3 regions of the Pectobacterium sp. 1950-15 genome follow, and region 2 is predicted to be linked to each of the others. Evidence: predicted binding sites of a transcription regulator. Region 2 holds the regulator's gene; each other region holds the start of a gene.
What was found. The regulator PurR, encoded in region 2, represses purine synthesis genes. The targets are predictions, from matches to a motif close to CANGCAAACGTTTGCNTG.
Positions count from the first base shown of each region.

Region 1: the regulator PurR is predicted to act here: its motif matches at 7,772-7,789, upstream of pyrD (quinone-dependent dihydroorotate dehydrogenase).
Region 3: the regulator PurR is predicted to act here: its motif matches at 3,451-3,468, upstream of purL (phosphoribosylformylglycinamidine synthase).

Region 1 is NZ_JBBBQR010000007.1:42,643-53,118, reverse strand. It holds gene WCT94_RS09890 (amino acid aminotransferase) at 1-236, opposite strand, end outside; gene WCT94_RS09885 (porin) at 555-1,643, opposite strand; gene asnS (asparagine--tRNA ligase) at 1,939-3,339, opposite strand; gene pncB (nicotinate phosphoribosyltransferase) at 3,649-4,854, opposite strand; gene pepN (aminopeptidase N) at 5,078-7,693, shown strand; gene pyrD (quinone-dependent dihydroorotate dehydrogenase) at 7,899-8,909, shown strand; gene WCT94_RS09860 (cell division protein ZapC) at 9,111-9,698, shown strand; gene WCT94_RS09855 (YcbX family protein) at 9,765-10,476, opposite strand, start outside.
Region 2 is NZ_JBBBQR010000004.1:144,810-155,285, reverse strand. It holds gene uca (urea carboxylase) at 1-609, shown strand, start outside; tRNA gene WCT94_RS06465 (tRNA-Val) at 809-885, opposite strand; gene WCT94_RS06460 (MATE family efflux transporter) at 1,070-2,443, opposite strand; gene WCT94_RS06455 (riboflavin synthase subunit alpha) at 2,692-3,327, shown strand; gene cfa (cyclopropane fatty acyl phospholipid synthase) at 3,388-4,539, opposite strand; gene purR (HTH-type transcriptional repressor PurR) at 4,739-5,764, opposite strand; gene cydH (cytochrome bd-I oxidase subunit CydH) at 6,168-6,257, shown strand; gene WCT94_RS06435 (C40 family peptidase) at 6,368-7,219, opposite strand; gene WCT94_RS06430 (Grx4 family monothiol glutaredoxin) at 7,562-7,912, shown strand; gene rnt (ribonuclease T) at 8,024-8,695, opposite strand; gene gloA (lactoylglutathione lyase) at 8,843-9,250, opposite strand; gene WCT94_RS06415 (DUF1289 domain-containing protein) at 9,540-9,779, shown strand; gene slyA (transcriptional regulator SlyA) at 10,007-10,444, shown strand.
Region 3 is NZ_JBBBQR010000022.1:3,982-14,457, reverse strand. It holds gene purL (phosphoribosylformylglycinamidine synthase) at 1-3,354, opposite strand, end outside; gene mltF (membrane-bound lytic murein transglycosylase MltF) at 3,571-5,079, shown strand; gene tadA (tRNA adenosine(34) deaminase TadA) at 5,121-5,627, opposite strand; gene yfhb (phosphatidylglycerophosphatase C) at 5,711-6,349, opposite strand; gene murQ (N-acetylmuramic acid 6-phosphate etherase) at 6,398-7,324, opposite strand; gene lapG (cysteine protease LapG) at 7,477-8,166, shown strand; gene lapD (cyclic di-GMP receptor LapD) at 8,176-10,128, shown strand; gene WCT94_RS18780 (tryptophan synthase subunit beta) at 10,261-10,476, opposite strand, start outside.

The DNA.
Region 1 (10,476 bases), on a different contig from region 2:
TGCGTGCACTGACCGAATGCTGGCAGACCGTCAATGCCCAGATAGTTTTTGGTGGTTTCATTTTCCAGCAGATACTGTTCTGCTTTTTTTACGCTGGTCAGAACCGGAGTTTTACCGGTTTCATCTTTATAGACACCAATACCCAGATTGATTTTATTCGCGCGGTCATCGGCGCGGAAAAGATCGGTCAGCCCGAGAATAGGATCGGCCGGTGCGGCAGAGATATTTTCAAACATTGCCAGAATGTTCCATAACTGAGATGAAATAAGAATTCTCAGAGTACCGTCAGTAAAAGGCTTTGCCAACCGTTGATGTTAAAAAGAAAGGGAAATAACAGGGAGAAGGAGAGAGACGAAATAAAAGACTGGTTAGGCGAGAATAATTGGCGCAGCGTGGCGTAAAACAGAAGCAAAAAAATGTGAGGGGGTGTTTTTCAGTATTGCTGGCGACGGTCCGGAAAGAGGCTATCTAGCACGCAATAAAAAAGACAGAGCCGAGGCTCTGTCTTTTCCTGCAGTACGAACGATTAACTCGTTACGTTATGCTGAGGCAACTTAGAACTGGTAAACAACACCGACGTTCACGATATCGCCGTTCTCTTGACCGAATGATTTGGTACGGTCTTTATCGAGCAGGGTGATATCGTACTCAACATAGGTAGAGAAGTTTTTGTTGAATGCGTAAGTACCGCCGATGCTTGCGTATTTAACAGCGTAGTCGTTTGCGACGTTTTCGATCTTGTCTTTACGTGTTACGTAAGCGATGGTTGGAGTCAAACCGAAATCGAAGTTGTACTGTGCAACCAATTCGAAGATTTTGCTCTCATCAGCAATTCCAAATGTGCTGCTAGAACGGAAGAAATTACGAGCTTCGCCGTAAGTTGCTGCAACGTAGATGTTGTTTGCGTCGTATTTCAGACCAGTAGCCCATACGTCAGCGCGGTCACCTTTAGCGCCAAAAGCCGCAGCCTGCTGACCTTGAGTACGGTCATACGTACCATAAGATGCAACCATACCTACGCCGAAATCGGTATCATAAGACAGAGAAGTCGCCCATGCATCACCGTGTTGACGATCTAATCTTGCAATCGCAGCATTACCGCCATCGTTAGTGGTATCTTTAGCAACGTATTGCAGACCGAAACCTAAGCCATCAACCAGACCAAAGAAGTTAGAGGTATTATAAGTTGCGGCGTTGCCGATACGGCCAGTCAGAGTATCAGTGACGCTGCTATCGCCGCCGTTTTCTGGCAGCACGTCGGTATAAGCCAGACCGTTATAAGCTACACCTACGTTACGACCGTAGTCGAAAGAACCGAAGTCACCAAATTTCAGACCCGCAAACGCTTTACGGGTTTTGCCTGTAGAAGCATTATCGCTTTCAGTATCGTTACCGTCGAACTGATATTCGAAAGTACCGTAGCCTGTCAGGTCGCTGGTGATCTGAGTCTGACCTTTAAAGCCCAGACGTGCATAGGTGTTGTCTTCATTTTGAGTGCTTTGGTTATTGAAAGTATAACCCGCGTGTACACGACCAGTCAGATCCAGCTTGTTCGCATCTTTATTATAGATTTCTGCTGCGTTGGCGGTGCCTGCGACTAACAGAGCTGGGATTACTACTGCAAGAATGTTGCGTTTCATCATTATTACCCTCATTGGTGTTATTTAGACACCTGCCACTGCCATAAATAATTCTTTACGGAACTATTCCTGAAAGTTTGGTGTCTTCCTGTGTCTGAACGCAGTTTTCCATTCACTCGCGAGTTAATCCACCCTAAAGATGCTACAAACTTCGTAATCGAGTAACAAATGGAAATAATGTGTGTCTAAATGTAAAATTCAGGGAACTTTGTGAGACATAACAAAAATTAAAAAAAAAGAGCCGGGAAACCCGACTCTTCTTTTCTACATATTTGTTTTACTTATATTAAATTTTTATTTAGAAACTGGCGTTCCTTGGTGTGCGTGGGAAAGGAATGACATCGCGCACATTTTGTACACCGGTAACATAAGCAATCAGGCGCTCAAAACCTAAACCGAAACCGGAATGGGGAATGGTGCCGTAACGACGTAAATCACGATACCACCAGTAATCTTCTTTATTCAGTCCCATCTCTTCCAGACGGCTATCCAACTGAGCCAGACGCTCTTCACGCTGAGAGCCACCGATGATTTCACCGATTCCCGGTGCCAGAACATCCATCGCGGCAACGGTTTTACCGTCGTCATTCATACGCATGTAGAAGGCTTTGATGTCTTTCGGGTAGTTTTTAACGACAACCGGTGCTTTGAAGTGTTGCTCCGCCAGATAACGTTCATGCTCGGAGGAGAGGTCAACGCCCCAGTAAACCGGATTCTCGAATTGTTTCCCGCAGTTCAGCAGGATTTCGACGGCATCGGTGTAATCCACCTGAGCGAAATCGGAGCTGACGAATTTTTCCAGTCGGGTGATGGCTTCTTTATCTACGCGCTCGGCAAAAAACGCCATATCATCGGCACGCTCGTTCAGTACGGCCTGGAAAACATATTTCAGCAGGTTCTCAGCCAGACCCGCGACGTCATCCAATGTGGCAAAAGCGACTTCCGGTTCGATCATCCAAAACTCAGCCAGATGGCGGCTGGTGTTAGAATTTTCCGCGCGGAACGTGGGGCCAAAGGTATAGACGTTGGACAGTGCACAGGCGTAAGTTTCGCCATTCAACTGGCCAGATACGGTCAGGAACGCTTCTTTACCGAAGAAATCTTCACTGAAATCCACTTTGCCCTGTTCGGTACGCGGCAGGTTTTCCAGATCGAGGGTAGATACGCGGAACATTTCACCCGCGCCTTCGGTATCGGATGCGGTAATCAGCGGAGTCGATACCCAGAAGTAGCCGTTCTCGTGGAAGAAACGGTGAATGGCCTGCGCCAGCGTATGGCGAACGCGCGCAACGGCGCCGATCAGGTTGGTACGCGGACGCAGGTGGGCGACTTCACGCAGGTATTCGATGCTGTGACGCTTTGCCGCCATCGGATAAGTATCGGGATCGTCAACCCAGCCGACGACGTTGACGTTGGTTGCTTGCAGTTCGAAGCTCTGGCCTTCACCCGGAGAGGCGACGACGTTACCGGTGATTTCTACAGAGCAACCGGTGGTCAGGCGCAGTACGTCATCCTGATAATTGGAGAGATTATTATTAACGACAGCCTGTAACGGATTAAAGCAGGAGCCGTCATAAACGGCGATAAAGGAGATACCGGCTTTAGAATCTCTCCGGGTACGTACCCAGCCGCGCACGGTGACTTCGCTGTCAACGGCGACACGGCCTTGCAGTACATCGACTACAGGCACTACGCTCATAAAATTCTCTCTTTAATTAATCGTGTTTAAGAAATATATCGTGTTTAAAACGCCAAATGGCCCAATCCGAGCCATTTGCTATGTTACTTGCGATGCAACAGGACACAAGCAGAAATCACCGGAATGGCGCGAAGTTTTCGCGTATTACAGTGAATCTGCTGCAAAGTTGGTCAAATACCCGTCATACTTCAAGTTGCATGTGCGTTGGCTACGTTCACTCACCCGAATCACTTACTTAAGTAAGCTCATCGGGATTCCCTCTCTTGCCGCCTTCCTGAAACTCGAATTATTTAGGGTATACGGGAAAGCTTAACTGGCCTTTTTCACGCGGGGTAAGTCAAACGCTTTGCGTAACTCACACACGAAGTTCTGATCCTGGCAGATGGTTTTACCCGGACTATCGGAGAGCTTTGCCACTGGCTTGCCGTTGCATTCCACCAGTTTGATGACGATATTCAGCGGTTTCACGCCGGGGATATCACACGTCAGGCGTGTGCCGATGCCAAACACCAGATTCACGCGCTGCCCGAAATGGCGATACAGCGCTAGCGCTTTATCCAGATTCAGATTGTCGGAGAAGACCAGCGTTTTGCTCATCGGATCGATACTCAGGCGCTGATAATGTGCGATGGCTTTCTCTCCCCAATCGACCGGGTCGCCGGAGTCGTGACGTAGCCCCTGATAGGCTTCGGCGAACGGTAAGTCGAAATCGCGCAGGAAGGCATCCATAGTGATGCAATCGGTCAATGCGATGCCTAAATGCGAGGGATATTCATGCAACCACATTTGCAGCGCGGCGCGCTGGCTGTTGGCCAACGTTGGACTAATTTGCTGGTGAGCCTGAAACCACTCGTGCGCCTGTGTGCCGACTGGCGTGATATCCAAACGGCGCGCCAGATCGTAATTGCTGGTGCCGATGAGGTAAGGGAAATCAGCTTGCAGTGCAGTCACAATTGTCTGCTGGACATCGCGAGAGAAACGCCGGCGTGTGCCGAAGTCCATTAGCTTGAACTGGCTAAGATCCACATCCGCGCTGTGCCGGCGGAAGCTTTCCAGTGAGGCTGACAATTGAACGAGCGCTTGTTCAGCCGTAACGTTGGGCGAACGATGCCGATGAACGACTTCACTGATCACCGCCAATAGGGGAACTTCCCACAAAATTACTTCACGCCACGGTCCGGTGATACGGATATCCAGCTTGCCAGCATTATTTTTGATCGAAACCTGCTGCGGATTGAAACGAAAGCTTCGCAGCCAGTGCAAATAATCCGGCTTAAAGAATGGCAGAGAAGAAAGATAGACAAACTCGTCGTCACTTAATGACAAGAAGCGCATCAGATCGACCTGATGGGCTATGTCGTCGGCATAAATGCCTAATAACTCATCACCGCGGCAGCGAAATTCAGCCGCAACGTCAACATCATAATAGTGATGATACACCGCCTGTTGCATATGCAGCTTGTAGGCATCGGTATCCAGCAATGCGTGTAGAATCGGGGAAGTGTGCAAAGTCATAATGCGTTACAGCATCCTCGTAAGATGCATATCCACCATCGGGACAATCAGCAATGTCCGGTCAGTATACCTTGATTATCTGTTTATTACATTACGACAACATAGCGAGACGTGCGGGAGCGAACCACGGTACGATGATTATCCTCATTATTTTGTCGTGGTAACATTAAGATAACAGGCTTAGACTTGATCTTTGATGCTTATGACGAGGTGGAAACTTTATATGAATCAACAGCCGCAAATAAAATATCGCCATGACTACCGTGCGCCGGATTACATCATTACTGATATTGCATTGGATTTCGATCTCCATGCCGAGAAAACTCGCGTAAAAGCCGTTAGTCAGGTGGTGTTGCAGGGGAATGCTGGCGCGCCGTTGAAGCTGGATGGTGAAGGGTTAACGCTGGTTAGCCTGAGCGTGGATGGACAGCCGTGGACACATTATCAGCAGCAGGACGATGGCCTGATTCTGACGCAATTGCCCGCGCGTTTTACGCTCAGCATCGAAACGGACATCAATCCTGCCGCCAATAGCGCGTTGGAAGGGTTATACCTCTCTGGTGAAGCACTGTGTACGCAGTGTGAGGCCGAAGGTTTCCGCCACATTACCTACTATCTCGACCGACCGGACGTGCTGGCAAAATTCACCACGCGCATTACGGCCGATAAAGCACGCTATCCTTATTTACTCTCTAACGGCAATCGTATCGCGCAAGGTGAGCTGGAAGGCGGTCGCCATTGGATTGAGTGGCAGGATCCGTTCCCGAAACCGGCTTATTTGTTCGCGCTGGTTGCCGGCGATTTTGATGTCCTTCAGGATCGCTTCACGACACGTTCTGGCCGTGATGTTGCGCTGGAGTTGTATGTTGATCGTGGCAACCTCGATCGCGCGGGCTGGGCGATGACCTCGCTGCAAAATGCGATGAAGTGGGACGAAGAGCGTTTCGGTCTGGAATACGATCTCGACATTTATATGATCGTCGCCGTTGATTTCTTCAACATGGGGGCGATGGAGAACAAAGGGCTGAACGTATTCAATTCTAAATACGTGCTGGCCAAAGCTGAAACCGCGACGGATAAAGATTATCTGAACATTGAAGCGGTGATCGGCCATGAATATTTCCACAACTGGACGGGTAACCGCGTGACTTGCCGCGACTGGTTCCAGCTTAGCCTGAAAGAAGGGCTGACGGTGTTCCGCGATCAGGAGTTCAGCTCCGATCTGGGGTCGCGCCCGGTGAACCGTATCGATAACGTACGTGTGATGCGCGGTGCGCAGTTTGCCGAAGATGCCAGCCCGATGTCCCATCCGATTCGTCCCGATCAGGTGATCGAGATGAATAACTTCTACACGCTGACGGTCTATGAAAAGGGATCGGAAGTGATCCGCATGATGCACACCTTATTAGGTGAAGAAGGCTTCCAGGCTGGTATTCGTCTGTATTTTGAGCGTCACGACGGCAGCGCGGCGACCTGTGATGATTTTGTGCAGGCGATGGAGGATGCTTCCGGTGTCGATCTCACGCAGTTCCGCCGCTGGTACAGCCAGTCGGGTACGCCGGTGCTGACCGTACGTGATGATTACGATCCGCAGACGCAACAATATCTGCTGAGCGTGAGCCAGATGACCCCAGTCGGTGCCGACAAACAGCCGAAGTTACCGCTGCACATTCCGTTGGATATCGAACTGTACGACCCGCAAGGGCAGGTCATTCCGCTACAGAAAGACGGCCAGCTGTTGGCATCGGTACTCAATGTGACCGAATCCGAACAGACGTTCATTTTCGATCAGGTACCTTGCCGCCCGATTCCTTCTTTATTACGTGAATTTTCTGCGCCGGTAAAACTGAACTATGCCTGGAGCGATGAACAACTGACGTTCCTGATGCGTCATGCGAGCAATGCGTTCTCACGTTGGGATGCGGCACAGAGCCTGTTGGCCAACTATATTCGTCTGAACGTTTCCCGTTACCAGCAGAAGCAGCCGCTTTCCGTGCCGATGCATGTTGTCGATGCTTTCCGCGGTGTGTTGCTGGATGACAAACTGGATCCGATGCTGGCTTCTCAGATTCTGACGTTGCCGAGCGAAAACGAGATTGCGGAACTGTTTGATATTATCGATCCAACGGCGATCGCTGCCGTACGCGACAGCATGACGCATACGATGGCGAAAGAGATGGCGGATGAGTGGCTGGCGGTATACCACGCGAATCAGGCGCCACAGTATCGCATCGAACATGCGGATATGGGTAAACGCGCGCTGCGCAACGTCTGCCTGCATTATCTGGCATTCAGCGATGAAGCGCAGGCGGATAAACTGGTGCAGGTGCAGTTCCGTCAGGCGGATAACATGACCGATTCGCTGGCGGCGCTGTCGGCGGCGGTTGAAGCGCAGTTACCCGTGCGTGATGAGTTGCTGACGCAGTTTGATAACCGTTGGCATCAGGATGGTTTGGTTATGGATAAATGGTTTGTGCTGCAAGCCACCAGCCCGGCAGCCGATGTACTTACCCGCGTGCGTGAACTGCTGCAACACCGTTCATTCAGCCTGAACAACCCTAACCGGCTGCGTTCGCTGGTGGGAGCGTTTGCGGCCGCCAATCCATCGGCTTTCCATGCTGAAGACGGCAGTGGCTATCGTTTCCTGACGGAAATTCTGAGCGATCTGAACACCCGCAATCCGCAGGTCGCGGCACGGATGATTGAACCGTTGATCCGCCTGAAACGCTATGATGCTAAGCGTCAGGCGCAAATGCGTCAGGCGCTGGAGCAACTGAAGACGTTGGAAAATCTGTCTGGCGATCTGTTCGAGAAGATCAGCAAGGCACTGCAAGACTAATCCTGTCACGCGATTGACACAGCCACACGCGGTATCCTGCCGCGTGTGGCGATTATTTCCACATCACGATTTCCACGTCCCGCAAACGTTTTACTTTCCGCAAAGATGGAATTACCATCACCGCCCGTGAGTTAAACCGTAATCCACGATTGCTTACTTTCAGCGTAGGCAAGATACCTTTGCGATAGGGATCTCAGGAGACAATATGTTCTATCCCGTTATCAAAAAAGCCCTGTTTCAGCTCGATCCAGAGCGTGCGCATGAGCTGACCTTCCAACAATTACGTCGTATTACCAACACGCCTTTTGAATTTCTCGTCCGTCAGTCTGTTCCAACTAAACCGGTTACCTGCATGGGGTTATCTTTTAAAAACCCACTCGGTCTGGCGGCGGGATTAGATAAAGATGGCGAATGTATTGATGCATTAGGCGCAATGGGATTTGGTTTTATTGAAGTAGGGACGGTAACGCCGCGTCCACAATCTGGTAATGATAAGCCGAGATTATTCCGCGTAGTGGAAGCGGAGGGATTGATCAACCGGATGGGTTTCAATAATAAAGGCGTGGATTATCTGGTTGAGAATGTAAAGAAAACACACTTTGGCGGTGTATTAGGGATCAACATCGGCAAGAATAAAGATACGCCAGTTGAGCAAGGTAAAGACGATTATTTGATCTGCATGGATAAGGTTTATGCTCACGCTGGCTATATCGCGATCAATATTTCGTCCCCCAATACGCCGGGATTACGCAGCTTGCAATATGGTGAAGCGCTGGACGATCTTTTGCTGGCGATAAAGAACAAGCAGGCAGAATTAAAAGAGAAACATCAAAAATATGTCCCCGTGGCGGTAAAGATCGCGCCGGATCTTTCGGAAGAAGAATTGATCCAAATTGCCGATAGTCTGGTGCGTCATAACATCGACGGTGTGATTGCCACGAATACCACGCTCGACAGAAAACTGATTCAGGGATTAAACCATTGCGGGCAGACGGGGGGATTAAGTGGACGTCCGTTGCAGACAAGCAGCACGGAAATTATCCGCCGTTTGTCACAGGAATTAGCAGGGCGTTTACCGATTATTGGCGTTGGCGGAATTGATTCTTTGGTCGCCGCACGCGAAAAAATGGCGGCTGGCGCATCGCTGGTGCAGATATATTCGGGCTTTATTTTCCACGGCCCTCGTCTGATTAAAGATATCGTTACACATATTTAATCCGAAAGTCCTTTCATTTTTAGCTGGGGGTTTATTTATCCCCCCAGCTAGTCTATATTTTATCCGTTTGCGTAAATAATCTATCAACCGATGTCTGATCTTCTTACCGCGACGTTTATGTTGGCGAACGATTAATGGAGTGTAAGAAAACACCATCAGCCATTTCTGATATTTCTACTGTGAAGACGAAGGGTAAATAATATGAAGTTAAAACCTGACGATAACTGGCGCTGGTATTTTGATACTGAACACGATCGCCTGATGTTGGATCTGGCTAACGGCATGTTATTCCGTTCTCGTTTCCCCTCTAAAATGTTAACGCCGGATGCTTTCAATGAATGCGCATTCTGCGTTGACGACGCTGCGTTATTTTTTACTTATAACGACAAATGTCAGAAAGCAGCGCTGCACCGCGACCTTCAAGGCGAATTAGTCTTGAACGCGCTAGTGGCGACCCGATTCCTCAAACCGTTAATGCCTAAAAGCTGGCATTTCATCCAACAGCCGGATGCCGTGACCCATTCGCCGCAGGCGGGGGACATTGTGCAGGTTCAGCTCACTGAGACCCATGAAACGGCCTGTTTCCTGGTAGCGGAAGCGGGGGATAAAGCCTGCCTCTGCCTGTTGGCGCAAGAACAGCTGTCATTAAATGGGAAAACGATGGGATTGGGTGATGCTATAAAAATCATGCACGACAGGTTAATGCCTGCCGCTATTCAACATAGCGCTGAGTGGGAAACCGCATTAGGTGAAGGCACGTCGGCATTTGAGTATGCCAAGGTCGTTTAGACCTTCGGCGATACCCGTCATACTTCAGCTGAATATACGCTGGCTTTTGTCTATTGCAGATGCTTTTTATTGCAAATGAAGGTCACTCTGTGGAATACAGCTACAGCTAAGAATCTCGCCGTTTCCCCTGATGGCGCTTTGCTTCAGAGCAGAAACCTCTCCGCTGACTAACGTCAATTTACAGCACCCGCACAGTCCTGCACGGCAAGAGTAGGGGACCCGAATGCCCTGTTGCTCTAACTGCTCCAGTAAAATCTGCTGATTGTTCCCTTGTAACGCTTTTCCCTGATAGTGAATGGTGACGGCCTGTTCGCTTTTTTCGGGAACCGCAAGGCTTTCGACTACCTGACCAGAACCGTAAGGACGTGGCGGCTTGGTCGCTAAAACTTCCAGCGTATCGCCTACGCGAATGATACCCGTATTTCGGGCGACCAGATTTTGCCCAAAATCAACGTCGCCGTTTTCGGCAGTGCGGAACGATTGCAGCGTTGCCAGCGGTTCTCCTGATGGGTGCTTACGACCGCGTTCAATGCTGACGGTGGTGAAAATGCAGCGGCTACAAGGTTTGACGACGTCAAAAATAACCTCGCCAATACGAATGGTCTTCCAGCTGTCTTCAGCAAAGGCGTCCGCACCCGTTACCACCAGATTGGGGCGAAATTGTTCGATCTTAATACCGGCGGAACAGCGTTGGCGCAGGGCTTGAAATGATGCGTCATTGATTAACAAAAACGGATAGCCGTCAGCAAATGCCAGAGGAACGTCTGGATAATGCTTA
Region 2 (10,476 bases):
GGGCCAGGAGGCTACCAGTTTGTCGGACGTACGCTGCAAATGTGGGATCGCTACCGCGGTGTTGACGCGTTTGACGGTAAACCGTGGCTGCTACGCTTCTTTGACCAAATTCGCTTCTATCCGGTGTCGGCCGACGAATTGTTATCTATCCGACGGGATTTCCCGCTCGGGCGTTATCCGCTGCGGATTGAGCAAAGCGAATTGGCGTTAAGCGCCTATCAGGATTTTCTGTCACGGGAAGCGGAGGGCATCGAGGCATTCCGCGTGCGTCAGCGGGCAGCGTTTGAGGCGGAGCGCGAGCGCTGGCGTATTGCCGGTCAATCGGTGACGGATAGCGTCGACGTGGTGATTGAGGAGACGGACGACGCGCCGATCCTGCCGGGACAGGTCGGCGTAGAAAGCCCGATTTCCGGTAATCTCTGGCAGGTGACGACGGAAATCGGCAAGACGGTAGCCGAGGGAGAAACGCTGATGATTCTTGAATCCATGAAAATGGAAATCCCGATTGTGTCGCCACAGCGTGGCACGGTGCGGGATATTCGCTGTCAGCCCGGTGCATCCGTGCGCGCTGGGCAGTGCGTGGTGGTGATCGAACCGCTAACGGAATAACGGTGCCTGTCGTTTGATTCATCAATGAGCGGATTCGTTAATCACCCATGCTGAACACTCAGGTTGGAGGAATAAATAGCCTCTGACCTGTGAACAAGACGACAATGCTAATTGGGTGATAGTCGCTACGGAGAATATTGTAGTTTGAACCAAACACAAGAGAAGATAAAAAAGAAGAATACATGGAGAAGCGAGATAATGGTGCGTTCAATTGGACTCGAACCAACGACCCCCACCATGTCAAGGTGGTGCTCTAACCAACTGAGCTATGAACGCATTGAGATACCGGGCTGCCTGTCTGACAGCGAGGCGAATAGTAGCGAGCGAGGGGAAAGCTGGCAAGAGGAAAAATGCAATTTTGTGCTCTTGCCAGCGCGATTGCTGGGGTTGTATCCATTCCGTCGCTTTTTTCGACGATACCGCCTCACGCCACAGGGTATAACGCAGGGTAAAATGTTATCTAGCGAGCGGCCCGCGCTAAAATCTGTGCAGCAGGCTGACGCTGAAGAAAACGGATCCGCGTCACCATCATCACTGCCGCTGCTGTCAGGCCAATGATGAAGCCACACCAGAAACCCGCAGGCCCCATGCGTGGCACGATGATATCCGTCAACGCCAGCAGGTAGCCGCTCGGTAACCCCAGCACCCAGTACGCGGTGAACGTAATATAGAAAATTGACCGGGTATCTTTATAGCCGCGCAATACGCCACTGCCGATGGCCTGAACGGCATCGGAGATTTGATAAACGGCAGCCAACAGCATGAGCTGAGAAGCCATTGCCACCACCAGCGGATCCTGATTGTAGAGCAGGGCGATAGGCTCGCGCAGCAGCGTGGTGAAAATGGCTGTACAGCTGGCTAAGGCCACGCCGGCCATAATGCCGGTATGGGCGGCAATGCGGGCGTTCTCAACTGAACCTTCGCCTAAGCGATGCCCGACTCGAATGGTGGTGGCAACGCCAACCGAGAGCGGAAGGACGAACATCAGCGAACTGAAGTTCAGGGCAATCTGGTGACCAGCCACATCGACGACGCCTAGCGGTAATACCAACAGTGCCACCACGGCAAACAAGGTGACCTCGAAAAGCAGTGCCAGTGCGATAGGTAAACCAAGACCAAACAAACGCTTTAATACGGAAAAATCCGGGCGGAATGTAGGACGATGCCGGCGGATATCGCGTAGCCAGGAAGCGTGTCGGGTATAGAACATCATCAACAGCATCATGATCCAGTAAACTGACGCGGTCGCGACGCCGCAGCCTACGCCGCCCAGTTCGGGCATGCCAAATTTACCGTGGATAAAGATATAGTTGATCGGGATATTGATTAATAACCCGATGAATCCAATCATCATGCCGGGGTAGGTTTTGGACAACCCTTCGCACTGGCAGCGCAAAACCTGATAGAACAAATAGCCAGGTACGCCCCACAGCAGCGCATGCAGGTAGCCAATCGCCTTCGCGGCCAGTTCAGGTGAATCGTCGCTCATCAGATTGATAGCATATTCCCCCTGATACAGCGCCAGCATCGTAAATACAGAAATAATGGCGGCCAGGAAAAAGGATTGTCGCACCTGATGCGAGATGCGATCGCGTCGGCCGGAACCGTTGAGCTGTGCGACAACGGGCGTCAGCGCCAACAGCAGACCGTGACCAAAAAGAATGGCGGGTAGCCAGATAGAGGTCCCTACGGCGACAGCGGCCATATCGGTGGCGCTATAAGCGCCTGCCATGATGGTGTCAACGACACCCATCGACGTTTGAGACACTTGCGCAATAATGACAGGAACAGCAAGCGCCGATAATTTACGCGCTTCTGTCAGATACTGTTGCACGGATACCTTCCTTGAATGACTTAATTTTGCTAGCGGGATGAATAGTCTGGATATGAAAAACGTCAAGAATAAAACGAGAACGTTATTGTAACGACTTAATAAAAGTAAACCAGCTTGAAAGAGAATATATTCTTTTTGTTACGCTGCGGTTTCGATAATGTCTGACGCACCGTATTCCGGTTTGGTTTTCCGCGGAATATCGGGCACACTGCACAACGTCATTTCTTTGTTTTTAAGAGGCAAACCGCATGTTTACCGGTATTGTTCAGGGCACCGCGCCGGTGGTGTCGATTGAAGAAAAATCCAATTTCCGCACGCACGTTGTCCAACTCCCGCCTGACCTGCTGCCTGGACTTGTGCCCGGTGCCTCGGTGGCGCACAACGGCTGTTGCCTGACAGTAACTGCCATTGATGGCGATCGTGTCAGCTTCGATCTCATGAAAGAAACGCTGCGACTAACGAATCTGGGCGATATTCATGAAGGCGATGTTGTGAATATTGAACGTGCCGCGAAATTCGGTGACGAGATTGGTGGACACGTCATGTCGGGCCACATCATGTGTACGGCGGAAGTGGTGAAGATTCAGGTTTCAGAGAATAACCATCAGATTTGGTTCCGTCTGGCAGACGAAGCGCTGATGAAATACGTGCTGCATAAAGGCTTCGTCGGGATTGATGGCATCAGCCTGACGGTAGGGGAAGTGACCCGCGGACGTTTCTGCGTACATTTAATTCCCGAAACGCTGAACCGCACTACGCTAGGGCAGAAACGTCTGGGCAATCGCATCAATATTGAAATCGATCCGCAGACACAGGCCGTAGTGGATACGGTCGAGCGCGTGTTGGCGAGTAAGCAGGCGAGTGACCTGGGCAAAGAAGAGTAGTTTTCGCGTTGCCTGTACTTGTAAACCGGACGAATAGCCTCGTCCGGTTTTTCTTTTCTGTCAGCGTGAAACGCGTAATCCACCCTCGATCCCATTCAGGCTGAACACGACTTGCCAGAGCTGGAGCGTTCTTGCTCTGAAAGCGCCGGCACAAAGGTTGAGATAGTAGCTGAACATCCGGCGGAAACGGACAGGGTAGCGTGTAGAAAGCTGTGGCCAGCTTTGCTGAAAGCGCGTATGCCACGCCATTAATGTGCGATCGTAATCGGCCCCGAAATTGTGCCAGTCCTCCATCACCATGTAAGGCTCACTCGCCTTCGCAATGTGCTGTATGGAGGGGATGCAGCCGTTGGGGAAGATGTATTTATGAATCCAGGGATCGACATGCGGATCGGTCTTATTGGCCCCGATGGTATGTAGCAGAAACAGCCCGTTAGGCTTTAGGTTACGCCGTACGACGCGAAAATAGCGGTCATAGTTGCGCGGCCCGACGTGTTCAAACATGCCAACCGATACCACGCGGTCAAATTGCCGATCGAGATCGCGGTAATCCTGTCGTTCAATGGTGACGTTCAGATTCTGACAGCGCTGCTGTGCCAGCACTTGCTGCTCTTTGGAAATGGTGATGCCATAAACCGAAACGCCGTAGTGACGCGCCGCGAACTCGGCAAGCCCACCCCAGCCGCAGCCGATATCCAGCAGCGTCATCTCCGATGTGAGCTGGAGCTTTTCGCAGATCATGGCGAGTTTATCTTCCTGCGCCTGTTCCAGCGTTTGTGCCTGTTTCCAATAAGCGCAGGAATATTGCATATAAGGATCCAGCATCAGGGTAAAGAGGTCATTACCTAAGTCGTAATGGGCTTTACCGACAACCTGAGCACGCCTGCGGGATTGCAAATTCGTGACGCGGGAGAGGGCGACCCTCGTGAGATCGTGCAGGCGACGGGGTAATTTAGCCTCCAGCCCCGCCCGCAGGACGCGATGGGAAAACATATCCAGCCGTTCACACTCCCACCAGCTATCCATGTAACTTTCTCCCAGTCCCAGCGATCCCTCGCGCATAACGCGTTTAAAAAAATCGGGATGGGTCACGCGGATGTCAAAAGGGCGGGGGCCGTTGATGGTGATATCCGCTGCATCCAACATGTCTTGCACGATGTGGAACCAGGGCGCGATATCGTCATCCCATTCTTCTGTATAAGGTAAACCCATCATGTCTCCTTAACTTTATGTAAAAGTATCGTAAAACATACTGGACAGCACTTATCGCAGCCGACGTATCGACTATCACCAGAGAAAATGAAACGCGGTATTAAATTTAGAACTACTTCAGCCAGCATACAAGGGAATTGGCTGAAGCAGGGAGGGAAAGCAGACAGGAATAAGAAAATTGTCTGTACAGAATTTGTGGCTAGCGGCGATAGTCGAGGTAAGGGCCGTCTGCGACCGAGCGGCGCTCAATCAGCGTCGGGTGTACTTCGATGACGTGCGCATCTTCCCGCTTACTGGTAATACGATCCAGCAACATCGCAAAGGCGGACTGCCCCAGACGCTCTTTCGGCTGATGGATGGTGGTCAACGCAGGCGTAAAGAAACGCGCGTGGCGCACATTGTCATAACCGATCACCGAAATATCTTGCGGCACGCGCAGACCCAGTTCGTCTGCCGCACAGATGGCGCCCATCGCCATAATGTCGCCACCGCAGAATACGGCCGTTGGCCGCTGTTTCTGCGCGAGAATTTGATGCATGGCTTTATAACCGGATTCCGGCTCAAAATCGCCCTGAACAACCCACTCTTCACGCACGGTGATATCGGCTTCTTTCAGCGCTTTTAAAAAGCCGAGGTAGCGTCCGCTGCCGGTGTTACGTTCTTGAATACCGGGAATGGCACCAATATCCCGATGGCCGCGTTCGATCAGGTAGCGGCCTGCCATATAACCGCCTTCAAAGGCGTTATCGATAATCGTATCGGTAAAATCGCTGTGCATCTGGCCCCAGTCCATCACGACCATTGGGATGCTGCGATAATCTTCCAGCATAGCCAACAGCTCAGGTGGATATTCGGCGCACATTACCAGCAGGCCGTCGACGCGTTTTTGCGCCAGCATGGAGAGATAAGCGCGCTGTTTACCGATGTCGTTATGCGAATTACACAGTACCAGCGTGTAGCCTTTGGCATAGCAGCTGTTTTCGACGGCTTCGATGATCTCAGCGAAATAGGGGGCTTCGCTGGATGTGGCCAGCAAACCGATTGATTTGGTGTGATTAACTTTGAGGCTGCGGGCGACGGCGCTGGGCGAATAGTGCAACTCTTTGATTGCCGCCCTGACGGCTGCCTTAGTCTCTTCGGCGACGAAACGTGTTTTATTGATCACGTGCGATACGGTTGTGGTAGAAACGCCAGCACGCTTTGCCACATCTTTAATCGTTGCCATCTAAAAATGACTCCTGAACTTACCTGTTACAGACGTAAGTATATTGTTAATCGTTTGCCTACGTTTAATGTTCTTCTTCTAAGCTAAAAAACAGGATTTCAGAAGGAGAATGCCGAATGTTATACCGAAGGGATCTGGGTTGACGTTTTTCGACTGATACGCAGCGCTTTCATAAACAGCGGATTGTGTCCGATTTATCATGAAAGGGAAAGGGCTAATTTATACTATTAGTGATGCATTCGTCCGAGATTTTTCACTGGAATTATGAAAGAATCGTAATAACCCTATTATTTGTAGATTTAATTGCCTAAATGGGTTCGGCTGTGAATGGCGGTGTCTTTTTTCAGATGACGCTTTCAGGTGAAATTTTCAGCTAAATTTATTCGCTAATAAGGAGTGGTTTATGGATACAGATCTGAAGATGTCTTTGCTGACAACCGTTGGCTCGTTGGCTGTCATCATCGCGTTTAGTTTTATTGCGGTGCTGAACTAACCGAACGGTGTCTTTGCACCGGTGAGGTATTCGGACACGTTTATGCTGCATAAACGTGTCCGAGTCGCTGTTCTTCACATCGTTTTTCTTTACTACGTACAACCTGTCTTTTAACGAATTGTCTGCGGTGTGACCACGCGACGCGCGCCAACGTAGTGTTCCTGCCAATAATCTTCACTCAGCTTGCTGATTCGAATATCTGAACCTGTACGCGGAGACTGGATAAATTTCCCTTCTCCCAGATAAACCCCGACGTGATCGGCCGCGCCACGATTATTGATGCGGAAGAACACCAGATCGCCGCTTTCCAGTTCGCTCTTTTTAATCGGAGCGGCATCACGTAGGTGATACATTTCGTTAGCAGTGCGTGGAATTTGGATCTTAACGACATCTTTATACGCATAATAGACCAGTCCACTGCAGTCGAATCCGGTAAAAGGAGATGAGCCGCCCCAGTGGTAAGGCTTGCCTATTTGGCTCATCAGCTTATTCATTGCTGTCGTTTTGGCATGTTGATAACGTTTTTTATGCGCTGCGCTCAGTGCCATTCCTTTTTCAGTGGGCGCTGGATTTTTATCCGTTTTTCCCTTGAGCGCGGTTTTCTTCAGCCCGGTTTTGACTCTGGCCTGTGCCGTTGTCTGTTTATCTTCTTCAGGCTTCAGCTTTTTGAGATTTTTTTTCACTAGCGCGGGCGTGCTACTTTGCGTCCGGGACGGCTTTTTTTCTGTTGATTTGTTCGCGCTGCGGGGTTTGGTTTTGGTGCTAGCTGCGGTAGGTTCTGGTTTTTTGCTTTTGATCGGTGTTGGTGATTTGGCATTACCCTTTGTCTGACGGCTTTTCTTATTGGTTTCTTCAGCGGTGCTTTTCTTCGGCGCTGAATGCGGGGTATGCGGCGCAGCCTGAACGACATTCAGGGATAGATTGCTGAAAAATAATATAAAAAGAGTAATAAACAAGCGCATAATAAAAGTGACCGAACATAATCCTTAACTCGCTCAATCCGCACAGTATTCCTGAAAACGGCGGCATAAAAAAGTGGGCATGGCCGCTTTATTCATACAGAATAGTGAAAAAACGTTAATAGTTGTTTTTTTGATTGATTTATCAACGCTTTCTGGTGTTGATTTCATCAAGGGCGAATAACTTGCAGGGAAAATACCCTTACAAAAAATGGCGTTTTTTTGTGGCTAGTGGCATCGGTACAATATCACTGAGTCAATGTCGCTGTCGTAGTATCTCTGACGGCGGCTCATGGCTAGCGTTTTGGGCGTTAGCCATCCTATAAGATTTAAGGAAGCAAGAAGATGACGACACCGACAATTGAAAAAATTCAGCGCCAAATTGCTGAAAACCCGATTCTGCTGTACATGAAAGGCTCCCCGAAATTGCCAAGCTGCGGTTTTTCCGCACAAACGGTTCAGGCGTTGTCTGCATGCGGCGAGCGTTTTGCGTATGTTGATATTTTACAGAACCCGGATATTCGCGCTGAGCTGCCAAAATACGCGAACTGGCCGACATTCCCGCAGCTGTGGGTTGACGGTGAGCTGATTGGCGGTTGTGATATCGTGGTTGAAATGTTTCAGCGTGGCGAACTGCAACCGCTGATCAAAGAAACGGCCGACAAATACAAAGCGCAGCAGGCCGATCAAGAGTAATGCTTTCTTTTGACGTAATGACGATGCCAAATGTTGTTACGATGCGAGCGTAAATCCTTCCAGCGGGTGCCTTATGGCACCCGTTTTTTGATCTCTGGCTTTCCCGTTTTTTCAGTCTTCAGCTGACGCGTCTTCCAGCGAATTTTCTTCCAGCGCAATCGGCCACCCACCCAGACGTTTCCAGCGGTTAACCAGCTCACAGAACAGCAATGCTGTCTGATTGGTATCATACAGCGCGGAGTGTGCCTGGCTGGAGTCAAACGCAATACCCGCAGTAATACAGGCTTTAGCAAGGACGGTTTGGCCTAACACCAGCCCGCTGAGTGCCGCGGTATCGAAGGTGGCGAAAGGGTGGAATGGGTTGCGTTTTAGGCTACAGCGCTCCGCTGCCGCCATCATGAAACTGTGATCGAAGGTGGCATTATGCGCCACGATAATGGCGCGGTTGCAGCCTTGATCCTTGATCCCTTTACGCACGACTTTGAAAATTTCATGCAGCGCATCGTATTCGCTCACGGCGCCGCGCAGCGGGTTGGTGGGATCAATGCCGTTAAACGCCAGCGCGGCGGGTTCGAGGATCGCGCCTTCGAATGGTTCAACATGAAAATGTAGCGTTTCATCTGGCTGTAACCAACCGTCTTGATCCATTTTTAATGTTACCGCCGCAACTTCCAGCAAGGCATCGGTTTTCGCATTAAATCCGGCGGTTTCAACATCAATCACTACCGGGTAAAACCCACGAAAACGGCCGCTCAGGGCGTTCAGATCACTTTTATCAGCCATTTGTCTCTTAGTTGTTAGCAAAACGCAGCGCGCATTATTGCAAATTTTGACTGGAGATGCAGCATGCTGTTGCCGTTCAAACGGCGGAGGTGGCAGAAGAAAGGGAGAGAACAGGTGCCGATGCAGCACCTGTGGAATGACCAGAGATTAGTGGCCGATGCCGTTACCCGCGTGGGCGTTTTCGATCAGTTCGATTTTATAGCCGTCTGGATCTTCAATGAACGCGATGACGGTTGTGCCGCCTTTGACCGGGCCAGCTTCGCGCGTGACATTGCCACCCGCTTTGCGGATACGCTCACAGGTTGCGGCAACATCGTCGACGCCCAGTGCGATGTGACCATAGGCGTTGCCCAGATCATAGCTGTCGACGCCCCAGTTGTAGGTCAGTTCGATAACTGCACCTTCGCTCTCTTCGGTATAACCGACAAAAGCCAGCGTGTATTTGTATTCGGTATTCTCGCTGGTGCGCAGCACGCGCATTCCCAGAACCTGAGTATAGAAATCGATAGAACGTTGTAAATCGCCAACACGCAGCATGGTGTGAAGTAAACGCATAGTGTCCTCGTTAAAAAGTGCAACAAAAGGGAAGTATAGCGTTGTGGCTCTGTCGAGTCCAAGCTGTTGGGATGATGCTAAAAATGCGACACTATGGTGAGGTTTGTGTTAAAACGTACTAACAGGAGGGGTAAATAGCGCGTTGGGTCATTTTTAGACCGCCTGGCGTGTAAAAAAAATCGTCAGTTATTACAATGGTTACCTAATTATTTTCATTGTGACTGTCCGTTTGGGCTTGCCAGCGGTAAAGAACAGGGCTTCAATAAATAGAGTTGTAGCGGGAGGTGTTGTGCCAGAGCAACTTGAACTCTTTGTTGTCCCTAATCCATGCCGTGGTATTTGTCAGGCGGATGAAGGCGGGTATTGTCGCGGTTGCTTTCGCAGTCGTCATGAGCGCTTTAGTTGGGGCCAAATGAGTGATGCGCAGAAACAGGATGTACTGCGTTTGTGTCGGCAGAGAATGAAACGCTCACAGCGTTCAGAGAAAACCGATACGCCAGCAGAATCCCGTCAGCCATCGTTGTTTTAAGTCATCTTGTCTTAGATGATCTATTTACGTGGAATTTTGTTTAAGCAACGCAGGAGCGTTCGATTGAATAAAATAAGCCCGAGATCATTTTTAAAAGACTTTTATTTGATAGAATCTATTCTTTGATGGTTCTATTTTTACAACAATAAAGTCGTTTCTTATTTTATAAATCAGAGTTGATTGCAATCCAGGGATATAACTTAGCGTGCTAACAATAAGGAGAGGTGATGGAATTGCCATTAGGATCTGATTTAGCCCGTCTGGTGCGCGTGTGGCGTGCGCTGGTCGATCATCGATTAAAACCACTTGAGCTGACCCAGACGCATTGGGTTACGCTGCATAACATATACCATTTACCCCCTGGTCAATCGCAGATTCAATTGGCCAAAGCGATAGGCATTGAGCAACCCTCATTAGTCCGAACGCTGGATCAGCTTGAGGAGAAAGGGTTAATCACTCGCCATGTTTGTGCGCACGATCGTCGGGCAAAACGTATTATGCTGACCGAATCAGCAGAGCCGATCATACAGGCAGTCAATGGCGTAATTAGTCATACACGTAATGAAGTATTATTTGGAATTACGCCGGAGCAGGTTGATGAATTAGCGCTGCTGGTTGCGCGCCTTGAGAAAAATATATTGGCATTACATGAAAATCAAGCGTAGCTAAATTTGGGTTACGCAGAGGGAGAATTAAA
Region 3 (10,476 bases), on a different contig from region 2:
ATCACGCACGCGAGAGTTGAACAGAATGGATTTAGCCCAGCCTTCTCCCGCCCCCAGCACGTCACCGTAAGAGAAGCCACCGCAGGCAACCAGCGCCTGGAAATCCTGCAAGTTACGGCGATTCGCCAGCAGGTCACTCATGTGGATGTCAATGGCATCAAAGCCAGCACGGTGGAATGCCGCCGCCATTTCTACATGAGAGTTCACACCCTGCTCACGCAGGACAGCCACTTTAGGGCGGACATTCTTAGCGATATAAGGTGCAGCAATATCTTCCTGCGGATTGAAGGTCAGCGACACGTTCAAACCGGGATCGTTATCATCCTGTCTGGCGATATGCTCCTGATCGGCACACTGCGGGTTATCACGCAGGCGCTGCATCTGCCAGCTGGTTTCTGCCCACCAGCGACGCAGCGTTGAACGGCTTTCCTGATAAACCGCTTCTGCACCCTTATTAATGGTGAAACGCGTTCCTTCTTCAGCATGACCGAGGTAATGCACGCAGTCCGCCAAACCATGCAGCGCCAGAACGGCTTCCACTTCGGCACGGCGTGCAGCAGGGATCTGAATGACAGCGCCAAGTTCTTCGTTAAACAGCGTCGCCAACGTGTCTTCGCCCTGAGAGGCGATATCGACAGTCACGCCGCAGTGACCAGCAAACGCCATCTCTGCCAGCGTAACCAGCAAGCCGCCGTCTGAACGATCGTGGTAAGCCAGAAGCGCTTTATCCGCAACCAGCTGCTGCATAGCATTAAAGAAGCCAGCCAGTTGTTCTGGGCTATGCACATCTGCCGTCTTACGGCCCAGTTGACGATAAACCTGCGCCAACGCCGTGGCGCCCAGCGCTTTATTGCCTGCACCCAGATCGATCAACAACAGGGCATTATCTTGTCCAGTACGCAGCTGTGGCGTGACTGTGTTACGCACGTCTTCCACACGTGCAAACGCAGAGATCACCAGCGACATCGGCGAGGTGACCGCACGATCTTCACCCTCTTCCTGCCAGCGGGTTTTCATCGACATGGAATCTTTACCCACCGGGATCGTCAGACCCAGCGCTGGGCACAGCTCTTCGCCCACGGCTTTCACCGCCTCATACAGCCCGGCATCTTCACCTGGGTGCCCCGCTGCCGCCATCCAGTTCGCAGACAGCTTCACACGAGTAAGCGGACCAATGTGCGTAGCCGCAATGTTCGTCAACGCTTCACCGACGGCCAAACGCGCGGAGGCCGCGAAGTTACGCAGCGCCACTGGGGCACGTTCGCCGATAGACATTGCCTCGCCGTAATAGCTGTCGAGGCTGGCGGTGGTCACCGCACAGTCAGCAACCGGCACCTGCCACGGGCCAACCATCTGATCGCGCGCGACCATGCCGGTAACAGAGCGGTCGCCAATGGTGATCAGGAAGGTTTTTTCTGCCACCACAGGCAAGTGCAGCACGCGCTCAACCGCTTCGGCCAGATAGATTTCATCACGCTGTAGCGGTGTGCCTTCAACCTGCTTGCGCTCGACATCACGCAGCATTTTCGGCGTTTTACCCAGCAGCACATCCAGCGGCAAATCGATAGGTTTGTTATTAAAGTGACGATCGTTCATCGTCAGATGCAGTTCTTCCGTCGCCTCACCGATCACCGCATAAGGTGCGCGTTCACGGCGGCAAATTTCATCAAACTGTGCCAGCTGTTCTGGCGCAACGGCCAGAACATAGCGCTCCTGCGATTCATTACACCAGACTTCCAGCGGGCTCATGCCCGGCTCGTCGTTCAGAATATCGCGCAGTTCAAAGCGACCACCGCGGCCACCGTCGCTCACCAGCTCCGGCATCGCGTTGGACAAGCCACCTGCACCAACATCGTGAATGAACAGGATCGGGTTGGCTTCACCCAATTGCCAGCAGCGATCGATCACTTCCTGACAGCGGCGCTCCATTTCCGGGTTATCACGCTGTACAGAAGCAAAATCCAGATCCGCATCAGACTGACCCGATGCCATAGAAGAAGCTGCACCACCGCCCAGACCGATATTCATGGACGGCCCGCCCAGCACAATCAGCTTGGCACCCACGCTAATCTCACCTTTCTTGACGTGATCGGCGCGGATGTTGCCAATACCGCCCGCCAGCATGATCGGTTTGTGGTAGCCGCGCAGCTCTGTGCCATTGTGGCTGTCGACGCGTTCTTCATAAGTACGGAAATACCCCGTCAGTGCAGGACGGCCAAATTCGTTGTTGAATGCCGCGCCGCCCAGTGGGCCTTCGGTCATGATATCCAGCGCGCTGACAATACGCTCTGGCTTGCCAAACTCTTCTTCTTCCCACGGCTGAACAAAGCCAGGAATGCGCAGGTTCGATACAGAGAAGCCCACCAGGCCCGCTTTCGGCTTGGAGCCACGGCCTGTTGCGCCTTCATCACGAATTTCACCACCGGATCCTGTTGCTGCGCCCGGCCACGGAGAAATCGCAGTTGGGTGGTTATGCGTTTCAACCTTCATCAGGATATGTGCATCTTCCTGATGGTAAGCATATTGCCCGTTGGTATCCGTGTAGAAACGGCCGACGGCAGAGCCTTCCATGACAGCGGCGTTATCTTTATAGGCCGAGAGAACGTGATCGGGCGTGTGTTCAAAGGTGTTTTTGATCATTTTGAACAGTGACTTCGGCTGAGCGACGCCGTCGATCACCCAATCAGCGTTAAAAATCTTGTGGCGACAGTGTTCAGAGTTCGCCTGTGCGAACATATACAATTCGATATCGTTAGGATTGCGGCCCAGTTTGGTGAAGGCTTCCAGCAGATAATCAATTTCATCTTCCGCCAATGCCAATCCAAGACGGACGTTCGCTTCTTCCAACGCCTGACGCCCTTGCAGCAGAATTTCGACGCGTTTGAAAGGTGCAGGCTGATGATGGGAGAACAGCGCTTCGGCCTGTTTCAGGTCGCTAAATACGCTTTCCATCATCCGGTCATGCAGCAATGCCCCCAGTTGCTGCCACTGTTCATCACTCAGCGTAGGCGCATGAATATAGAAAGCCAGACCGCGTTCCAGACGCAGTACCTTGCTTAATCCACAGTTATGAGCGATATCCGTTGCTTTGGAAGACCACGGTGAAATCGTGCCGGGACGCGGCGTGACCAGTAACAGATGGCCTTGCGGCTCGTGCTCCGCGAGAGAAGGACCATACTTCAGCAAACGTGTCAGTTTGGCCTGTTCATCGGTGTTCAGCGGGGCGCTGACATCGGCGAAATGTACGTATTCAGCATAGATATCGCTAACCGGCAAAACGTGCTCTTTGCAGCGGACCAGCAATTTATTAATACGAAAAGCCGATAAAGCAGGTGAACCACGCAGTATTTCCATAATCTAAAGTTCTCTCGTCTTCGATGCACTGGCTGCGATACAGCCATTGGGCACAACAGGGGGGAAACGCGCACATTATAGAGAATCCTTCCCCCGGACGAAACCGTTTGCGTGGCGATAATTTCATATCGCATCGGGAGAATGATTAATCGGTGACCAAATCAATAAAAGTTGCACACTGGCGGTTTGTTAAGCAAAATGCCCCCACTCTGGGAAATGACGTATAAAAAAACTGCCGTTACAGACAGACAGGCCACACGGCCGCCGAGAGATAACTATTTGAAGCCTTTAAAATTAAATTATTTTTTCATCGGGATTATCACGTTACTGCTGGCATTAGCGCTATGGCCTAGCATTCCCTGGCGCAGCAGCCAGGATGTTCAGCTCAGACAGATCCTCTCACGCGGTGAGTTGCGTATTAGCACTGTCAATTCACCGCTGACTTATGCAATGAGCAACGGATCCCCGACAGGTCTGGATTATGAACTGGCAAAACGTTTCGCCGATTACCTCGGCGTCAAGCTGGTGGTCTCGTCACGTAAGAACCTTGACGAACTGTTTGACGATCTGGACGGTGACGATGCCGATCTGCTGGCCGCCGGACTGATTTACAATCATGAACGTCTGGAACGCTTCCGCGCCGGCCCAACCTACTATTCCATTTCACAACAGATGGTCTACCGTCTTGGCTCGCCTCGTCCTAAAACGCTGGACAAGCTGCAAGGCCGGCTCGTCGTTACATCCGGTTCCGCGCACGCGGCGACTCTGCGCGATCTAAAAGCAGAGAAATACCCGCAGCTCAGTTGGGAATCCGCCTCTGACCAGAGCACGCAGGAGTTACTGAAGCAGGTTGCCGACGGCAAGCTGGACTACACGCTGGGGGATTCGGTTACCATTGGCTTGATGCAGCGAATTCATCCGCAGCTCGCCGTCGCCTTCGATCTGAGCGACGAAGAGCCCGTCACCTGGTATATGCGCCGTTCGCACGATGACAGCCTATCAGCCGCACTGCTGGACTTCTTCAGCCAAATTGTCGAAGACGGCACGCTTGCACGTCTGGAAGAGAAATATCTCGGTCACGTTGGCGAGTTTGACTATGTCGATACCACCACGTTCCTGAGTGCAATTGATGACACGCTGCCCGACCTGCGCCCGCTGTTTGAAAAATACGCCACTGATATCGACTGGAAGCTGCTGGCCGCCATCTCCTATCAGGAATCACACTGGAACCCGCTGGCGACGTCACCGACCGGCGTTCGCGGGCTGATGATGCTCACGCGCAACACCGCAGAAAGCCTGAACGTCACCGATCGGGTCGACCCCGAGCAAAGTATTCGCGGCGGCGCGCAGTATATGTCGCATATGATGCAGAAAATGCCGGATACCATCCCGGAAGATGAAAAAATATGGTTTGCGCTGGCGTCCTACAACATGGGGTACGCCCATCTGCTTGACGCGCGTAAATTGACTGAAAAACAGAAAGGTAACCCCGACAGTTGGGTTGATGTGAAAATGCGCCTGCCGATGCTGAGCCAAAAGCGCTATTACACGCAAACCACCTACGGCTACGCGCGCGGACATGAAGCCTATAACTACGTGGAAAACATTCGGCGTTATATGGTGAGTCTGGAAGGTTACCTGATAGAAAAAGAAGCTAAAGTGCAGCAGCAAACCCAAATCGCACAAGGCTATCCGGCCGTGCCACTCAGCAAGGTACCGGAATAAAAAGCACCGGAATAAATCCGTATGGAAGGGAAAACGCCCCGCTATTCTTGCGCGGCGTTTTTCTCTGCCGCCCGACGGGCTTTATGCTGCTCACGGCGCAGACGAAAGAAGGCGCTGAGCGTGGCAGAACATTCCTCAGCCAGAATGCCAGATTCAATCACGATCTGATGGTTCATGCCAGGGTGGCGCAGAATATCCACCAGCGACCCCGCCGCCCCGGTTTTCTCATCTGACGCACCGTAAACCAAACGCCCAATCCGACTGTGTATCATCGCACCTGCGCACATGATGCAGGGTTCCAGCGTGACATACAGCGTCGTATCCAGCAGGCGATAGTTCTGCAACACTTTCCCCCCTTGCCGCAGCGCCATAATCTCAGCGTGCGCGGTAGGATCGTGATGCCCTATCGGCCGATTCCACCCTTCACCGATCGCTTCGTTATCCAGCACCAACACCGCGCCAACCGGCACTTCGCCTTCATCCTGAGCGCGCTGAGCCAGCGTTAATGCATGGCGCATCCAGTATTCATCGTTACTCACGCTACTCACACTTCCTCATTCAACAGTTCACATTTTGGCGGCGCATTATACCTATATGAAGAGATGAAAAATCAGATGAAAGGATGAAAAAATCACTCCAGCTGTTGCAGGCTCCCTTCGGGGGTGACGCGCCAGCGGTGTTCGCAGAAATAGAGCAGCGGGTTATCTTGTTTACTGTCGCTGTAGCCGCTGTAGAGTTTGAGCGGCGCACCCAGTCGCTGTTCCATCTGAATGACTTTTTCATGCCCCAGACAGCGCAACGTTAATACCCAGCCGCCGTAGCGACGCGTAATCTGGCTGCCCATCAGGCGAACGCCGGGGAGAAAAGACGAATCATGATAGACCTGTTCCACCAGCCGCTGCGGCGATCCGGTCACTAGCCAGACCTGCGCATCGCTGTCTTCAAGATAGGTTTTCAGCCGCTGCTGAACCTGCGGAAACGGGATGACATCATGGCGAAACGCGCCGACAAACTGCTTTTCCAACTGAATTAGCTCATCTTCATCACGCCCAAACGTAATCGCCCACAGCAGCCAGCTCATCGGCCACCGCGCGGCACGGCCGCGAATCAATAAACCCAGTCCGATAACGGGCAATAGCGGGATAACCAGAACCAGATTTAGCGGCAGCCGACGAAGTAAAAAACGCAAAAAGCTGCCAAACATGTCCTGCTGATGCAACGTGCCATCCAGATCAAAAAAAACAATGCGCTGCTCTCGCTTATCACTCAAAACGTTTCTCCCGATTTACCTCAAGATAGAACCGACACCAAAATAATCTTATCCGCCAATCAGCGCCTCACGCAGATAACCGTTGTGCTGTTTCAGGCGCTCACGCGCCGCTGCCACATCAATATTCGCCAGAAGCATCAGAATCGCAGGCTTCACTTCATTATCCGCCTGTACCAGCGCCTGCCGCGCCCTTTCCCGCTCTGCACCCGTCGCCTCAACGACGATGCGGCAAGCCCTGTCCAACAGTTTCACGTTGGTTGCCTTCACATCCACCATCAAATTCTGGTACACCTTCCCCAGCTTAACCATTACGCCAGTAGAAATCATATTCAGGACGAGTTTTTGTGCCGTTCCAGACTTCAGCCGCGTCGAGCCCGTTAACGCTTCCGGGCCAACGACGGGAGAAATCGCCACCTGTGCCTCCTGTGCGATAGGCGAATGTGGATTGCAGGAAATCGCCGCCGTCCGGCAGCCTACATCACGCGCATAGCGCAGCGCGCCAATCACATACGGCGTCCGGCCTGATGCCGCAAGACCAATCACCATATCCGCAGCGGTTAAATCCAGCGCTTTCAAATCCGCTTCACCGAGTGCGGGATCGTCTTCCGCACCTTCAACCGCTTTCAGCAGCGCGCCCGGCCCACCCGCGATCAGGCCGATAACCAGCCCGTGCGGTACGCCAAACGTCGGCGGACACTCGGAGGCATCCAGTACGCCTAAACGACCGCTAGTCCCCGCGCCCAGATAAATCAGCCGCCCACCCACCTGTAGCGACGCCGTCGCCAGATCGACCGCGTCGGCAATCGCAGGTAAAACCTGCGCAATGGCTTCAGGCACTTTCCGATCTTCCTGATTAAACGCGAGCATCATCTCCAGTGTAGAGAGCTGATCCAGCGCCATCGTCGCCGGATTCCGAGTTTCGGAAACCAGCGTCCCTAAATTAAGATTCTCTCCATCCATCACATCTGAACGCATTCTGCTACCTCATGCTTTATGCCAGCGTTTTACACGCCTATGACAAACAACCATTTTCACCACTATACTGCTTTTGAGAGCTGTGAAAGTACGCTATTCTGCACCGAATTCACTCTCCATATTGATCTCGCAAGGTAAACAGAGAAACCTCAGTGCGACTCCCCAGCTTCAGACTCTCCAGTTACAAGCTCTTCTTTATTAGCTGTCTGCTGTTTCTGCTGGCGGGTTCCCTACGTGCGGACTGGGATTTTATTACCATTAATCAGCGAACCGAGCAGCTTTATGGCCCGGCAACGCCCGATGCTCGCCGCCGAATAGACGAGTGGCAGACGCTGCTGGTCAATTCCCGCAATAAAGAGGAAAAGGCTCTGCTGAGCAGCGTGAACCAATTTTTCAATGACCGTATGCTGTTTCGCGATGATATCGTCGTCTGGAATCAGGAAGATTATTGGGCAACCCCGATTGAGGCACTGCGTAAAGGTGCTGGGGACTGTGAAGATTATGCGCTCGCCAAGTATTTTACGCTGCGCCATTTAGGCGTCCCGGCGGATAAATTGCGTATTACCTATGTTAAAGCCCTGCGTCTGAATAAGGCGCATATGGTGGTCACCTATTATCCCACGCCCACCTCGATTCCGCTGGTGCTGGATAATCTGACCGACAAGATCCAACCCGCGACAGAGCGCACTGATTTAGTTCCGGTGTACGCCTTTAATGGCGGTGGGCTCTGGCTGCCCGGCGCCAGCGGCAGCAACAAACGCGTCGGTGACAGTAAACGACTTTCACGCTGGCAGGATGTATTAACCAAAATGCGTGCCGAAGGGTTTTCAATTGAGGAGTAAAGGTAGGCTATGTCTCTATACAAACAATTACTGATAGCCATCTGCCTGTTTGTGCTAATTATTTTCAGCGGGAGTTTTTTCGTCAGCCTGGAAAATTCGCGTGAACAGTACAATAACCAGCTTCACTCTCACGCGCAGGATGCCGCCACCGCGCTTGGGCTTTCCCTGACGCCGAATATCGATGACCCGGCCATGGTGGAACTGATGGTCAGCTCGATTTTCGACAGCGGCTATTTTTCCAGTATTCGCGTGCGAGATCTAAAAACCGGCAACGTCACGCTGGAGCGTACCGCCTCGCCGGATATCCCTGACGTACCGGCCTGGTTTGTCCGGTTAGTGAACCTGCAACCCGGTGCAGGCGAAGCCATCGTGATGCGCGGCTGGGAACAGGCTGCAAAAGTTGAAGTCATCAGCCACCCGATGTTCGCGGTGACCCGCCTGTGGCGCAGTAGTACAGCGTCTTTCCTGTGGCTGCTCGGCTGTGGCACGCTGGGCGTGTTCATCGGTGCGCTGTTCCTGCGCCGACAGCTACGTCCGCTCGATTATATCGTCGATCAGTCGCTGGCGATTACCCGCCGTGAATTCCTTAGCCAGCCGGATTTACCCAATACGCCGGAATTTCGTCGCGTCGCACAGGCGATGAATCTGATGGTCAGCAAGCTCAAAACGCTGTTTGAAGAAGAAGCCGAGCGGAGCGAGCGCTTACGTCAGGATGCCTATCAGGACCCACAAACCGGATTAAATAATCGGCGCGCGTTTGACATGCAGTTCAACGATAAACTGGCTGATGAGGAAACGGCACCCGGCTTCCTTATTATGATTCGCGTTCAGGATCTGGCGGGGATGAACCAGCGACTGGGCGGCCAGCGTACCGATGCGCTGCTAGCCTCTGTCGGGCATATTCTACGTAACACGCAAAAGCAGCATACCCATGCGGAAAGCCTTCTGGCACGTATCCGTGGGGGGGAATTTGCGCTGTTCTGCCCGGGGCTGGTCGATAAAGAAGCCTATGCGCTGATTGGCGAACTCACGCGCAATATCGAAACGTTGCATTTGACAGGCGAAACCGACATCTCTCCTGTCGCCCAATTCGGCATGGTACCTTTCCGTCCCGGCGACACCGCACAATCGCTGTTTATCCAAGGCGATCAGGCGCTCACGCGAGCCGAAAGCAATACTGATACCAGCGCCCCTCACGAGATTCCGTCCGTCAGTGCCGAACAGGTCGAAACCGATCGCCATAGATGGTTTAACCTGCTCGACCCTATCCTTGAACAGGAGCGTTTGCAGCTTTTCCTGCAACCCGTCGTCGCATGTGACGACCCCAGTCAGGTGCTGCATCACAAGGTACTAGCTCGTATTCAGGATGAGCAAGGAAACAGTATCGCCGCGGGCCGTTTCCTGCCGTGGATCCAGCGTTTCGGCTGGGATACGCGTCTGGACCAGACGATGCTGCGCGAAGTGCTGGACTACCTGCGCCAGCACGACGGCAACCTCGCACTGAGCCTGTCCGGCGCCACCGTCCTGAATCTTCACCTGCTCGTCGATCTGCTTGCTCCGCTCAAACACCAGCCGGATGTCGCCAGCCGACTGATTCTGGAATTGGATGAGAATCAATTGCCAGACAGCGCCAAGCTGGAAGCCTTAATCAAGCTATTGAATGAACATGGCTGTGCGCTGGGGCTACAGCATTTTGGTGGACGCTTTAATATGATCGGCAACCTGTCCCAGTGGGGGCTGGCTTATCTGAAAGTCGATGGCAGCTATATCCGTAATATCGATCAGGAAGACGATAAACAAATGTTTATCGAAGCGCTGTACCGCGCCACCAACAGTATTGCCCTACCGCTCATCGCCGAACGCGTTGAAACCGCAGGTGAACTGAAGGTACTTCAGGAGATGGGATTACAGGGAGCAATGGGTCGGCTGCTGGGTGAACCGGTGCCCGCGGTAAGAGTTTGATGCCACATCGTTTGGGGTAACCGTGCATTAACGACCCCGGCTTCTCGCTACGATATGGAGAAGCCGGAAATGGCTGAACAGAACGCTAATACATTATTTCTTAAAACATTATTTCTTCAAAACATCCATCCCTTAAAACATGGTCTCTTCGTCGTCACCAATCAGCTTGTTCAATCCGCCATTCAGCGCTTCACGCGCCTGCGCACGGTTGATTAACTTCAGCTGTGCCGCCTGAGGGAAATCAGTAATGCTCACCACGCCTTTCTGAATCAACACCTGAATTAAATCCTCCAGCACGCGCACCATTTCCAGATCGCTTTGCCGTAGCTGCTCCAAACTGGACATCGC